DNA from 4 places in the Citrobacter sedlakii genome. Region 1 is predicted to be linked to each of the others. Evidence: predicted binding sites of a transcription regulator. Region 1 holds the regulator's gene; each other region holds the start of a gene.
What was found. The regulator CRP, encoded in region 1, controls carbon source genes, mostly activating them, when cyclic AMP is high. The targets are predictions, from matches to a motif close to ATGTGANNNNNNTCACAT.
Positions count from the first base shown of each region.

Region 1 (3,160 bases):
GTAGCAAAACTGCCCGACGGGGTTATCCGGATGTTGATTGGCGATCTTTTCCAGCGCGCCGATTTGCTTCTGCATGGTGAAGCGCGTGGGCAGGCGATGGTACAGAATGTCATCCGCCAACACCCTCAGACGCGTGGCGACGGTTTGCGCGTTCCAGCGGATCACCTGTTCGGCGTGGCTGCGCTCGACCAGTTTTTGCACCTCTTCCGGCTGGTGCAGGCTGACCGAGATATGTTCTTGCAGATCCAGCGCTTCCTGGAAGGCGCGCAGCATCCGTTTGTAATCGTTATTGTGATGCGCCGACAGCATATGCATTTGCTGGTAGCACTGGGTGATCAGGTCAACCGCTTTCTGCTGGCGCACCAACAGCGGCGGTAGGGCTTTTTCCGGATCGGTGTGCTGGGTCAGCATGCTGTATTTCGCTTCGCAGTAATCTGCCAGTTCGCGATACAGCAGGCTTAGCGATTCGCGCAGCGGCTGTTCGCGCCACAACCAGAACCAGAACCAGTTAAACAGTCCATACCACAATGTCCCCAGCGCATAGATCAGCAGCGGCTCCCACACTGGCATATTTCCCGCCAGACTGAGGGTAAAAATTGCGGCGATCAGCGAAGCGGGAAGCAGACGGGCGTGAAGCGAGCTTAACTCCGCGGTGACGCCGAGGAGCAGCGTCAACCCGGTCAGAATCAGCGGTAACGGTACCGCCTGCGCCAACAACAGTTGCATCGCCAGGCTACACCCGGCAAACAGCGAGGCGCCAATGACCAGACGCTTGAAGAAGCGCTTGTGCGGCGTATCAAGCCCGGCAATGTTACAGCAGGCGGGAACGAGGGAGAAAAGCAGGCCCAGATGCAGTTGGCCTATCAGCAGGCCGACGGCCACGGGCAAACAGAGCACCAGCGTCTGACGTAGTGCGTAGTTGATCTCAGGGTGATAAATCAGTCTGCGCCACATCGGGAAAACAAAAATAGCGCGCTACCAGGTAACGCGCCATTTCCGACGGGATTAACGAGTGCCGTAAACGACGATGGTCTTACCGTGCGCGGAGATCAGGTTTTGATCTTCCAGCATCTTCAGGATACGACCAACGGTTTCGCGAGAGCAGCCAACGATCTGGCCAATCTCCTGGCGGGTAATTTTGATCTGCATACCGTCCGGGTGGGTCATTGCATCGGGTTGTTTCGCCAGGTTCAACAGCGTCTGGGCGATACGACCGGTCACGTCAAGGAAGGCCAGGTTACCGACTTTCTCTGATGTGACCTGCAGGCGGCGAGCCATCTGGGAAGAGAGACGCATCAGAATATCCGGGTTCACCTGGATCAACTGGCGGAATTTCTTGTAGGAAATTTCAGCCACTTCACATGCAGTTTTAGCACGTACCCATGCGCTACGTTCCTGGCCTTCTTCAAACAGGCCCAGTTCGCCAATAAAATCACCCTGATTCAGATAAGAAAGGATCATTTCTTTACCTTCCTCATCTTTAATCAACACTGCCACAGAGCCTTTAACGATGTAGTACAACGTTTCTGCTTTTTCACCCTGGTGAATTAGCGTGCTCTTCGACGGGTACTTATGAATGTGGCAATGAGACAAGAACCATTCGAGAGTCGGGTCTGTTTGCGGTTTGCCAAGCACCATGCGCGATTATCCTCTGTTATAAGCTGTCTCCAGAGCCAGAAAACGGCGCTGTCTCTGGGGTTGCAAAAATGTGCTTCCCGCTTCCTGGGAAGAGGCTGTCAATAACGGACAGCAGCCTTTAATGTGAAGTCCTCTGCATACATGCAGTACGTCAATGTATTACTGTAGCATCCTGACTGTTTTAGCATAGCTTTAGCCGTGTGTCTCCTGGTGTCTCGCTTCAGCATGACGCAGGTCGCCTTCCGTTGCGAGAATTGTTATGTACGCGTAATCTGTCAGGAAAATTGACGCACTGGAGTAAAAAAATATGCAAGCGCGTGTGAAATGGGTTGAAGGGTTAACCTTCCTGGGCGAGTCAGCTTCCGGACACCAGATCCTGATGGACGGCAATTCGGGAGATAAAGCGCCCAGCCCGATGGAAATGGTGTTAATGGCCGCGGGCGGCTGTAGCGCTATCGACGTGGTCTCCATTCTGCAAAAAGGACGTCAGGATGTGACCAATTGCGAAGTAAAACTGACCTCCGAGCGTCGTGAAGAAGCGCCGCGCCTGTTTACCCACATCAATCTGCATTTCATCGTGACGGGGCATGATTTAAAAGACGCCGCGGTGGCGCGGGCGGTGGATCTTTCCGCCGAAAAGTATTGTTCCGTGGCGCTGATGCTGGAAAAAGCGGTGAATATTACCCACTCGTATGAAGTCATTGCCGCCTGATAATTTTTACCTGATGGCGCTGCGCTCGACTGCCTTATGGCACAATCGGGCCAGCCGCCATTGAGGCTTATTCGATCTTCTTGCCTTCCATCAGGCGCTGTACCAGCGGCAGCATGATCAGTTCCATCGCCAGGCCCATTTTGCCGCCCGGTACCACCAGCGTATTGATGTGAGAAATAAACGAACCTTGCAGCATCGCCAGCAGCCAGGGGAAATCGATGCCTTCGAGATTGCGGAAATGTATCACCACAAAACTCTCATCAAGCGAGGGAATGCCGCGTGCGGCGAATGGGTTTGAGGTATCCACCGTCGGGACCCGCTGGAAGTTGATGTGGGTACGGGAAAACTGTGGCGTGATGTAGTTGATGTAATCGTCCATTGAGCGCACCACGGAGTCCATCACCGCCTCGCGGGAATGTCCACGCTCGCTGGTGTCACGGATCAGTTTCTGGATCCACTCCAGGTTGACGATGGGCACAACCCCCACCAGCAAATCCACATGGCGCGCCACCTCATGCTGTGGCGTCACCACGCCGCCGTGCAGCCCTTCATAAAACAGGATGTCGGTCGGCTCCGGCAGCGGCTGCCAGGGCGTGAAGGTGCCAGGCACCTGATTCCAGGGTACGGCTTCGTCGTAGGTATGCAGATATTTGCGCGACTGGCCTTTGCCCGTCTGCCCGTATTCAATGAAGGTCTGTTCCAGCAGGCCGAAGTCATTGGCTTCGGGGCCGAAATAGCTGATATGCCGTCCGGCATCGCGCGCCTTGCGGATCGCCATGTCCATTTCCGGGCGGGTATAACGATGAAAAC
Region 1 is NZ_CP071070.1:440,180-443,339, forward strand. Features, by position in the region: gene JY391_RS02035 (YccS/YhfK family putative transporter) at 1-954, opposite strand, end outside; gene crp (cAMP-activated global transcriptional regulator CRP) at 1,006-1,638, opposite strand; gene JY391_RS02045 (OsmC family protein) at 1,946-2,350, shown strand; gene JY391_RS02050 (phosphoribulokinase) at 2,418-3,160, opposite strand, start outside.

Region 2 (3,160 bases), 1.5 Mb from region 1:
CGGCGTAAAATATCAATGGTGACAATCGCTTCCGCTTCTTCAAAGCCAGGCGCCAACAGGACAGCAACTTTTTTCATTTCCACAACCTCATGCCAATGATGCCAAATGAACCGAAATAACGACGTTATCATTCGGTAAAATAAAATAGTTTTTAGTGAAACTGATCTGGCGCAAAAATGGCGAGCCGATAATTTCTGACTAAACAGTGTCATTCGTAAATTAATGCGCCAACGTAAAAAAGAATTATCAATAATCCGATCTTACCATGGCCGAGGGATCTCTTTTGTGATCTGAAACGTCATTTCAAAAATCAATTCCAGATTAAAACCATTGATAATCAAGAAGATGTATTTTAATCACGCGGGGTAATATTTTTGGCATTCAGACATTGCTTTCAGCAACATGTAAAAATTTATAAACATACAGCATTAAGGATTTTCTTAATTTGCATTCGGCGCTATGCTTATTTCGATCAGCGACTGAATTGATACTACGATCACTCATGGACCGGCAGAAGGGGTTTTATTCTGCTAACAGTTAAGTGTGCCGTTTATCCCGCACACCGTCTCTTTCAGTAAATAAGGATATTGTTATGGCTGCAGCAGGCATGGCTCACAAACTCAACACCCAAATGAACCTTGAGTTTTACGCCTCGAATTTTTATCTCCATTTGAGCGAATGGTGCTCAGAGCAAAGTTTGATGGGAACGGCAACATTTCTTCGCACCCAGGCGCAAAGTAACGTCACCCATATGATGCGGATGTTTAATTTTATGAAAAACACCGGCGCGAACCCGATCGTGAAGGCAGTTGACGTGCCGGGCAGCGATTTGCATTCCCTGGAAGAATTGTTTCAAAAAACACTCGAAGAGTACCAACAGCGCGCCAGTACGCTGTCGCGTCTGGCCGATGAAGCGCAGGCGTTGAACGACGCACAGACGCTCACTTTCCTGCACGATCTGGAGAAAGAACAGCAGCAGGACGGATTGTTATTGCAGACCATCTTTGAGGAAGTGCGCAACGCGAAACGCGCAGGGCTATGTCCAGCCCAGACCGACCAGCATGTCCTTAACGTGGTGAATTATCAGCAGCATTAATATCCCCGCACTGGCCTGCCGTTCCCTTCCCCGCAGGCCAATACGCAAGTCCACGTTCCCGGATGCCTCCCATAAACAGGAGGCATCGCAAAAAACATTTCTAAATTCTGAAACAACGGTTTATTTTAATGTGCTTCGCCCTGCGGCGTGAATTTGAGCTCAATGAGCGCGATTGCCTTTTGAATGGCGCGCAGGGTGACAGGGTCGGCTGCCGCCGGATGTGTGGTGAAATCGATATTCTTTAGCTGGCTGGACATTTTTTCACGTACTTCAACGGGCGCGATCACATCAAGTACATCAAGGATTTGTTTGATCACCAGTTGGCAGGCGACAACATCAGATACCAGTTCCTGATCGGCATTCATCGGTTGGGACATTGCTTGGGCTCCTGAAAAAAGAAAGGCCGCCATAGTACCGATTACGTCGCAGAAACGATAGTCATACGGGTACCCGGATCGCGGGCATAAAAAAACCTGCCGAAGCAGGTTTTTTATCAGAACATCGCGCCAGGCGGTACGTCTTTGAATGTTTTGCAATAATTTTCAAACATGCTTTTGAGGATTTTACGCAGTTTCATGGCATGACTCCAAAGGTATTGTTATGCAGGTGTTATTGCCTATGCGCGTATAATATGATACTCATCACAAAAATCAACCATTATGTGATTCATATCACATAATTAAATTAACATTTTCTTTCCAAATTTGCCCTTATTGCTGACTTTTCAAAGGCCTGTATCACGTTAAGTTCCAGTAAAAATTTAAATTTTTTTTGAAGGCAAGGACCACATGCGAGACGATTGGGTCACAGAAAGCAAACGGGGCATCTCTCCTGCCGCTTTGCTTGTTGCTGGCGCATTTTTTATGGAGTTCATTGACGGCACGGTGATCGCGACTGCCCTGCCGGATATGGCCAGTACTTTCGGTGTTCAGGCCGTGGATCTGAATATCGGTATCAGCGCGTATCTGATCACCCTGGCGGTACTGATACCCGCCAGCGGCTGGATAGCCGACCGCTTTGGCGCGCGCAAAGTATTTACCCTTGCCCTGGCCATTTTTACGCTGGCCTCAGTGCTTTGCGGCCTTGCCACCACGCTGGAAGGCTTTCTGGCGATGCGTATTTTTCAGGGCGTCGGCGGCGCGCTGATGGTGCCCGTCGGACGTCTGGCCGTACTACGCACCACGCCGAAGCATCAGCTCATTACCGCCATCGCCACCTTAACCTGGCCCGCCCTGGTGGCGCCCATCATCGGCCCGCCGCTGGGTGGATTTATTACCAGCTATGCCAGTTGGCGATGGATTTTCTTTATTAACGTACCGGCAGGGCTGCTGGCAATGACGCTGGCGCTGCGTTTTATCCCCGACATAAAAGAGGAGGTTCGCCGTCCGTTCGATGTGCCGGGTTTTATGGCTACCGCCATTGCGATGGTCAGTCTGGTTTACGCGATGGAACTGATGGGCGCGCAGCAATTTGCGCCGGGCTTGCCCCTCACGCTGCTGCTACTGGGCGGGATCACCCTGGCGTATTCACTGCGTCATTTTCAGCAAGCCGCACATCCGATGATTCGTCTGGACGCTATGCAGGTGCCGACGTTTCGCGTCACGATGTACGGTGGCTCTTTGTTTCGCGCCTCGATTAGCGCCGTTCCGTTTTTGCTGCCGCTGATGTTTCAGGTTGGTTTTGGCATGAATGCTTTTCAGGCGGGCTCGCTGGTACTGGCGGTTTTTGTCGGCAATTTAACGATCAAACCCGCCACCACTCCGCTGATCCGCTGGCTTGGCTTTAAAAAGCTGTTGTTGATTAATGGCGTGCTCAATGTGCTGGCGCTACTCGCCTGTGCGTGCCTGACGCCCGACACGCCCGTCTGGTTGCTATTACTGGTGCTTTATCTTGGCGGCGTATTCCGTTCGGTACAGTTCACCGGCATCAGCACCCTCGCCTTTGCGGACGTTCCTGCTGAACAGATGAGTTATGCCAATACGCTATTCAGTACCGCCACTCAGTTGGCCGTTGGGTTGGGCATTTCGCTGGGCGCAATTGGGATCCGGATCGGCGCAAGCATCA
Region 2 is NZ_CP071070.1:1,942,660-1,945,819, reverse strand. Features, by position in the region: gene JY391_RS09285 (DJ-1/PfpI family protein) at 1-77, opposite strand, end outside; gene JY391_RS09280 (non-heme ferritin-like protein) at 593-1,096, shown strand; gene yecJ (DUF2766 family protein YecJ) at 1,222-1,473, opposite strand; gene azuC (stress response protein AzuC) at 1,590-1,673, opposite strand; gene JY391_RS09265 (MFS transporter) at 1,885-3,160, shown strand, end outside.
Region 2: azuC (stress response protein AzuC) is a predicted target of CRP. The motif match lies at 1,756-1,773, and genes of this name have one in related genera.

Region 3 (3,160 bases), 2.2 Mb from region 1:
TCATAACTTCCGCTAAAGTCGATGACGCGTTCCGGCGTAATTTCCAGCACGCGGGTCGCCAGCGAGCTAACGAATTCGCGGTCGTGGGAAACGAAGATCAGGGTGCCCTGATACATCTCCAGCGCCATATTGAGCGACTCGATAGACTCCATATCCAGGTGGTTCGTCGGTTCGTCCATGATCAGAATATTAGGCTTCTGCATCATCAACTTACCAAACAGCATCCGCCCCTTCTCGCCACCGGAGAGCACTTTTGCCGGCTTTTTGATATCGTCCTGGCTGAACAACAGACGCCCCAGAATGCTGCGCACCGCCTGCTCATCGTCACCTTCCTGTTTCCACTGGCTCATCCATTCGAACACCGTCAGATCGTTTTCGAATTCATATTCGTGATCCTGCGCGTAATACCCTATGCGCGCATTTTCAGACCATTTCACGGTGCCGTTGTCCGCTTCCAGATCGCCGACCAGCGTTTTTAGCAGGGTGGATTTACCGACGCCGTTGGTGCCGAGCACCGCCAACTTTTCGCCCACTTCCAGCAGCAGGTTAACGCCTTTAAACAGCGGACCGTTGTCAAACCCTTTGCTGAGGGCTTCCACTTCCAGCGCGTTACGGAACAGTTTCTTGTCCTGCTCGAAGCGGATGAACGGGTTCTGACGGCTTGACGCTTTGACTTCATCGAGTTTGATTTTATCAATCTGACGGGCGCGGGACGTGGCCTGACGTGATTTTGACGCGTTAGCGCTAAAGCGGCTGACAAAAGACTGCAGCTCGGCAATTTGCGCTTTTTTCTTGGCATTATCGGCGAGCAGGCGTTCACGCGCCTGGGTCGCGGCAGTCATATACTCATCGTAGTTGCCGGGATATACGCGCAGTTCGCCGTAGTCCAGATCCGCCATGTGAGTGCAGACCATATTCAGGAAGTGACGGTCATGCGAAATGATGATCATGGTGCTGTCGCGGTCGTTGAGCACCTGTTCCAGCCAGCGAATGGTATCGATATCCAGGTTGTTGGTCGGTTCGTCGAGCAGCAGAATATCCGGATCGGAGAACAGCGCCTGCGCCAGCAGCACGCGCAGCTTCCAGCCTGGCGCGACTTCGCTCATCGGGCCGTAGTGCTGTTCTACGGGGATACCCACGCCGAGCAGCAGTTCACCGGCGCGCGCTTCCGCGGAATAGCCGTCCATCTCGCCATACTTCACTTCCAGATCGGCCACCTTGTAGCCGTCTTCTTCGCTCATTTCAGGCAGCGCGTAAATGCGATCGCGCTCCTGCTTCACTTCCCACAGCTCGCCGTGACCCATGATCACGGTATCAAGCACCGTGAATTCTTCAAAGGCAAACTGATCCTGGCGCAGTTTACCGATCCGCTCGTTGGGATCGAGAGACACGTTGCCGAGCGTCGGCTCAAGATCGCCGCCGAGGATCTTCATAAAGGTGGATTTACCGCTACCGTTGGCGCCAATCAGGCCGTAACGGTTGCCGCCGCCAAACTTGACGGAAATGTTTTCGAACAGCGGCTTACTGCCGAACTGCATGGTGACGTTACTGGAAACTAACACGGACGTATCCTAAAGAAGATGTGACAAACCGCGCATTATGCCACAAGTCTTCAATAAGATCCCGCCCTGCGGTAAACGGCGACGCGTTAAACCGGGGGGAAAAAAATGTGATTTCGTACACATCCGAATTCCCTGTTAGCGGGAATGCACATATAATGCGCTCCCAACACTACAGAATTCTCAACCCAACAGCCTGCCAGGCATTGAATCTCGCATAACATGAATATGAAATTAACAACGTTTTTCGCGGCGGCACTCGCTGTAGTCGGCTTTTGCAGTACCGCTTCTGCCGTGACTTATCCGCTGCCAACCGATGGTAGCCGTCTGATTGGTCAAAACCAGGTTATCACCATCCCGGAAGGTAATACCCAGCCGCTGGAATATTTTGCGGCTGAATACCAGATGGGGCTTTCAAACATGCTCGAAGCAAACCCGGGCGTGGACACCTTCCTGCCAAAAGGCGGTACGGTGCTGAATATTCCGCAACAGTTGATCCTGCCGGACACCGTGCATGAAGGCATCGTCATTAACAGCGCGGAAATGCGCCTGTATTACTATCCGAAAGGCACCAATACCGTGATCGTACTGCCTATCGGTATCGGTCAGTTAGGCAAAGATACGCCGATCAACTGGACCACGAAGGTTGAACGTAAGAAAGCGGGCCCGACCTGGACGCCAACCGCGAAAATGCACGCCGAGTACCGCGCGGCGGGCGAACCGCTGCCGGCTGTCGTACCGGCTGGCCCGGATAACCCGATGGGTCTTTACGCGCTGTACATTGGCCGCCTGTATGCGATCCACGGCACCAACGCTAACTTCGGCATCGGCCTGCGCGTGAGCCACGGTTGCGTACGTCTGCGTAACGAGGACATTAAATTCCTGTTCGAAAACGTGCCTGTCGGTACCCGCGTACAGTTTATCGATGAGCCGGTCAAAGCCACCACCGAGCCAGACGGTAGCCGCTATATCGAGGTACATAATCCGCTGTCTACCACCGAAGCGCAGTTCGAAGGCGAAGAGATCGTACCGATCACCCTGACGAAGGGCGTGAAGAGCATCACCGAACAGGCTGACGTTGACCAGGCGGTTCTCTCCCAGGCCATTGAAAACCGCTCCGGTATGCCGGTTCGTCTGAACTAATCAGTGACCAGCGTTGGGTAGCGGCTTGCGCCCTACCCATCCTGCTGAGTCAGATCATCGGCCCGATAAGCACCGCGCCATCGGGCCATCACAACACCAACAGCAGCCCGTATCCTACCAGTCCCGCCCACACCAGCATCGGCAGCGAATAAAGATGAAAGCGCCACCAGATGCGTCGGTCATTCGCCATCCGTAAGGCAATCAAATTCGCCAGCGAGCCAGGCAACAGGCCAAACCCGCCCACGTTCACCGCCCACGCCAGCAACATCGTCGGCGGCACATAATTCAGCAGCAGGATGGTGCCGGGCACATTACTGATAACCTGCGACAGGCCGATCGCCGTCAGCCACAGTCCCGGTTCAGAGAGCGTGCTGACATGATTAAACGCCCCCTGTAACAGGGGTAGCTGCGTCAGCAAATGAACGTCTATGAACATCGCCATAAACACCAACAGCAGC
Region 3 is NZ_CP071070.1:2,985,133-2,988,292, forward strand. Features, by position in the region: gene JY391_RS14235 (ABC-F family ATPase) at 1-1,562, opposite strand, end outside; gene ldtB (L,D-transpeptidase) at 1,782-2,702, shown strand; gene JY391_RS14245 (anion transporter) at 2,791-3,160, opposite strand, start outside.
Region 3: JY391_RS14235 (ABC-F family ATPase) is a predicted target of CRP. The motif match lies at 1,581-1,598, and genes of this name have one in related genera.

Region 4 (3,160 bases), 560 kb from region 1:
GACCCGGCGGTTGCTTTGCTCAAAAATCCGGTTCGCCAGGTTTTCGAACTGCTCGCTGAGGCGCTGTTCGCTATTGATCATCTGACGAATTTTGTCTTCCGCATGCTGCTGCGTCGCTTCCATTCGCGTCGTGACTTCCCGCAGATCCGCTTCCAGCGAGGTGTTAATACTGCGCAGACTGCGAAGCTCATTGTTCAGCAGTTCGCACTCGTCGCGCCAGTGATCGCTTTGGGCAAGCTCCTGTCTGGCCGCGCTTAGCGCCGCCACCATCTCTTCACGCTCGGTAAGCTGATCGGCTTTTTGCTGTGCATGTTGATAACTGGCGATCAGCCAGCCCAGCGCAACGCCTACCAACGCTATCACTGCATAAATTATGAGAGAGATATCCAAAATGCCTCCTGCCGCAACCACTCACCAGCACAAAATAGAATTGTGCTGTATAAACGTCCAGTTTGAAAGGGATTTCCTGCGAGGCGTTACGCAAAATAAAAAGGCCGAACGCGTCGGCCCTGGAGGGAAAAACAGAAAATTAGATCAGGCGACGCGCCGCTTCCACCACGATTTTCACCGCATGGCTTTCGGTTTGCTTCATGGTCTCGGCGTTCGGTATCTCTTGCTGAGTACGGTTGACGATAACCCCGGCAACCATTCCCGCACGCAGACCCTGGCTGGCGCACATGGTCAGCAAAGTGGCGGACTCCATCTCATAGTTCATGACGCCCATCGCCTGCCACTCTTCCATCGAGCCTTTAAAGCGGCTCACAACGCGACCAGAATAGGTGTCGTAACGCTCCTGCCCTGGATAGAAAGTGTCAGAGGACGCGGTTACGCCTACGTGCGTGGTCGCCCCTATTGATTTCGCCGCCTCGACCAGCGCGGTGGTACAGTCAAAATCTGCCACCGCCGGGAATTCCATCGGCGCGAAGTGCAGGCTTGCACCGTCGAGACGCACAGATGCCGTGGTCACCAGAACATCGCCCACATTGATATGCGGCTGAATCGCGCCGGTGGTACCGATACGCAGGAAAGTACGAATGCCCAGCTGCGCCAGCTCTTCTACGGCGATGGAGGTGGACGGGCCGCCGATACCGGTCGAGCAGACAATCACAGACTTGCCGTCCAGCTCTGCGCGCCAGGTCGTAAATTCGCGATGCGATGCCAGCTTAACCGGCTTATCCATCAGCGCGGCGATCTTTTCCACACGCTCCGGATCGCCTGGAACGATTGCAAGCGTAGCCCCTTGTAAATCGCTTTTGGTGAGGCCGAGATGAAAAACATCAGACTTGGACATATAAAACTCCTCTGTGATTCGGTTTTAGTCAGAAGAAGCAAAAAGATACTCTACCGAAGGACGCAGGTGATTTTCGTGACCATCATCACCATGAGGGAAAACAGTTGCATTGAATTACGCTGATTAAGTGATGTTGATCACAATTAATTGTCAACCCTGCCTTCCATTGCACAAAAATTGAGCCAATTCAGGCAGTGTGCTTTAGTGAAGGCTGTCTATAGTTAACATTGCGCTATGTATTTTAAGGGTACGGAGAATACCATGACCTCAACACAACAAACGGGCTTTGCACCTGCGGCCTCTCCCCTCGCCTCTACAACGGTTCACACTCCGGACGACGCCATTATTGCCGGTTTTACCTCCATCCCTTCTCAGGGAGAAGATATGCCGGCTTATCAGGCGCGACCAAAACAAAACGATGCGCCCCTGCCAGTGGTCATTGTAGTGCAGGAAATTTTTGGCGTGCATGAACACATTCGCGATATTTGCCGCCGGCTGGCGCTGGAAGGGTATCTGGCTATTGCGCCAGAGCTCTATTTTCGCGAGGGCGATCCGAATGATTACAGCGACATCCCGACGCTGTTCAGCAATCTGGTCAGCAAAGTGCCGGATGCACAGGTGCTGGCCGATCTTGACCACGTCGCCAGTTGGGCGGCCCGCAACGGCGGCGATCCGCACCGTCTGATGGTGACCGGTTTTTGCTGGGGGGGACGCATTAGCTGGCTGTACGCCGCGCATAATCCACAGCTCAAAGCTGCCGTCGCCTGGTATGGGAAACTGATGGGTGAAAAGACCCTGAACTCACCGAAGCATCCGGTCGATATCGCCACGGATTTAAATGCGCCAGTGCTGGGGCTGTATGGTGGTCAGGATACGGGGATCCCGCTCGATACGGTTGAGACAATGCGCCAGGCGCTGCGGGCGGCAAACGCGAAAGCAGAGATTGTAGTTTATCCGGATGCCGGACACGCATTTAATGCCGATTACCGTCCGAGTTATCATGCAGAATCCGCGAAAGATGGCTGGCAGAGAATGCTGGCGTGGTTCAGCCAGTACGGCGGGAAGAGAGCGTAATGATTAAAAGCCCGGTGGCGGCTACGCCTTGCCGGGCCTTTGTCACAGGGTTGGCAAAGATATTAACCCTGACGCAAATTCTGCGCTGCCTTCACCATGTTCGCCAGCGCCGCACGCGTTTCCGGCCAGCCGCGAGTTTTCAGGCCGCAGTCCGGGTTGACCCACAAACGTTCCGCCGGGATGCGCTGGGCCGCTTTTTGCAGCAGGGCTTCAATCCACTCCACGCCTGGCACGTTCGGGGAGTGAATGTCATACACGCCCGGCCCAATTTCGTTCGGGTAGTCGAACTCTTCAAATGACTCCAGTAGCTCCATGTCTGAACGCGACGTCTCAATGGTGATCACATCCGCATCCAGCGCGGCAATCGAGTCCATGATGTCGTTAAACTCGCAGTAGCACATGTGGGTATGGATCTGCGTGTCGTCCTTAGCGACGGCGGCGCTGATGCGGAACGCTTCCACGCCCCACTGTAAATAGGCATCCCAGTCGCTGCGACGCAGCGGCAGACCTTCACGTAGCGCCGGTTCGTCAATCTGGATAATACCAATGCCCGCAGCTTCCAGATCCGCCACTTCATCCCGCAGCGCCAGCGCGATCTGTTTGGCGATGGTTTCGCGGGTCACGTCTTCGCGCGGGAAGGACCAGCAGAGAATGGTCACCGGACCGGTTAACATGCCTTTTACCGGCTTGTCGGTCAGCGACTGAGCGTACTTCGCCCAGTCGACGGTAATCGGCGCAGGACGGCTGACATCACCAATTACCACTGGCGGCTTCACGCAGCGCGAGCCGTAACTC
Region 4 is NZ_CP071070.1:4,638,893-4,642,052, forward strand. Features, by position in the region: gene rmuC (DNA recombination protein RmuC) at 1-390, opposite strand, end outside; gene udp (uridine phosphorylase) at 530-1,291, opposite strand; gene JY391_RS21925 (dienelactone hydrolase family protein) at 1,553-2,365, shown strand; gene metE (5-methyltetrahydropteroyltriglutamate--homocysteine S-methyltransferase) at 2,428-3,160, opposite strand, start outside.
Region 4: udp (uridine phosphorylase) is a predicted target of CRP. The motif match lies at 1,417-1,434, and genes of this name have one in related genera.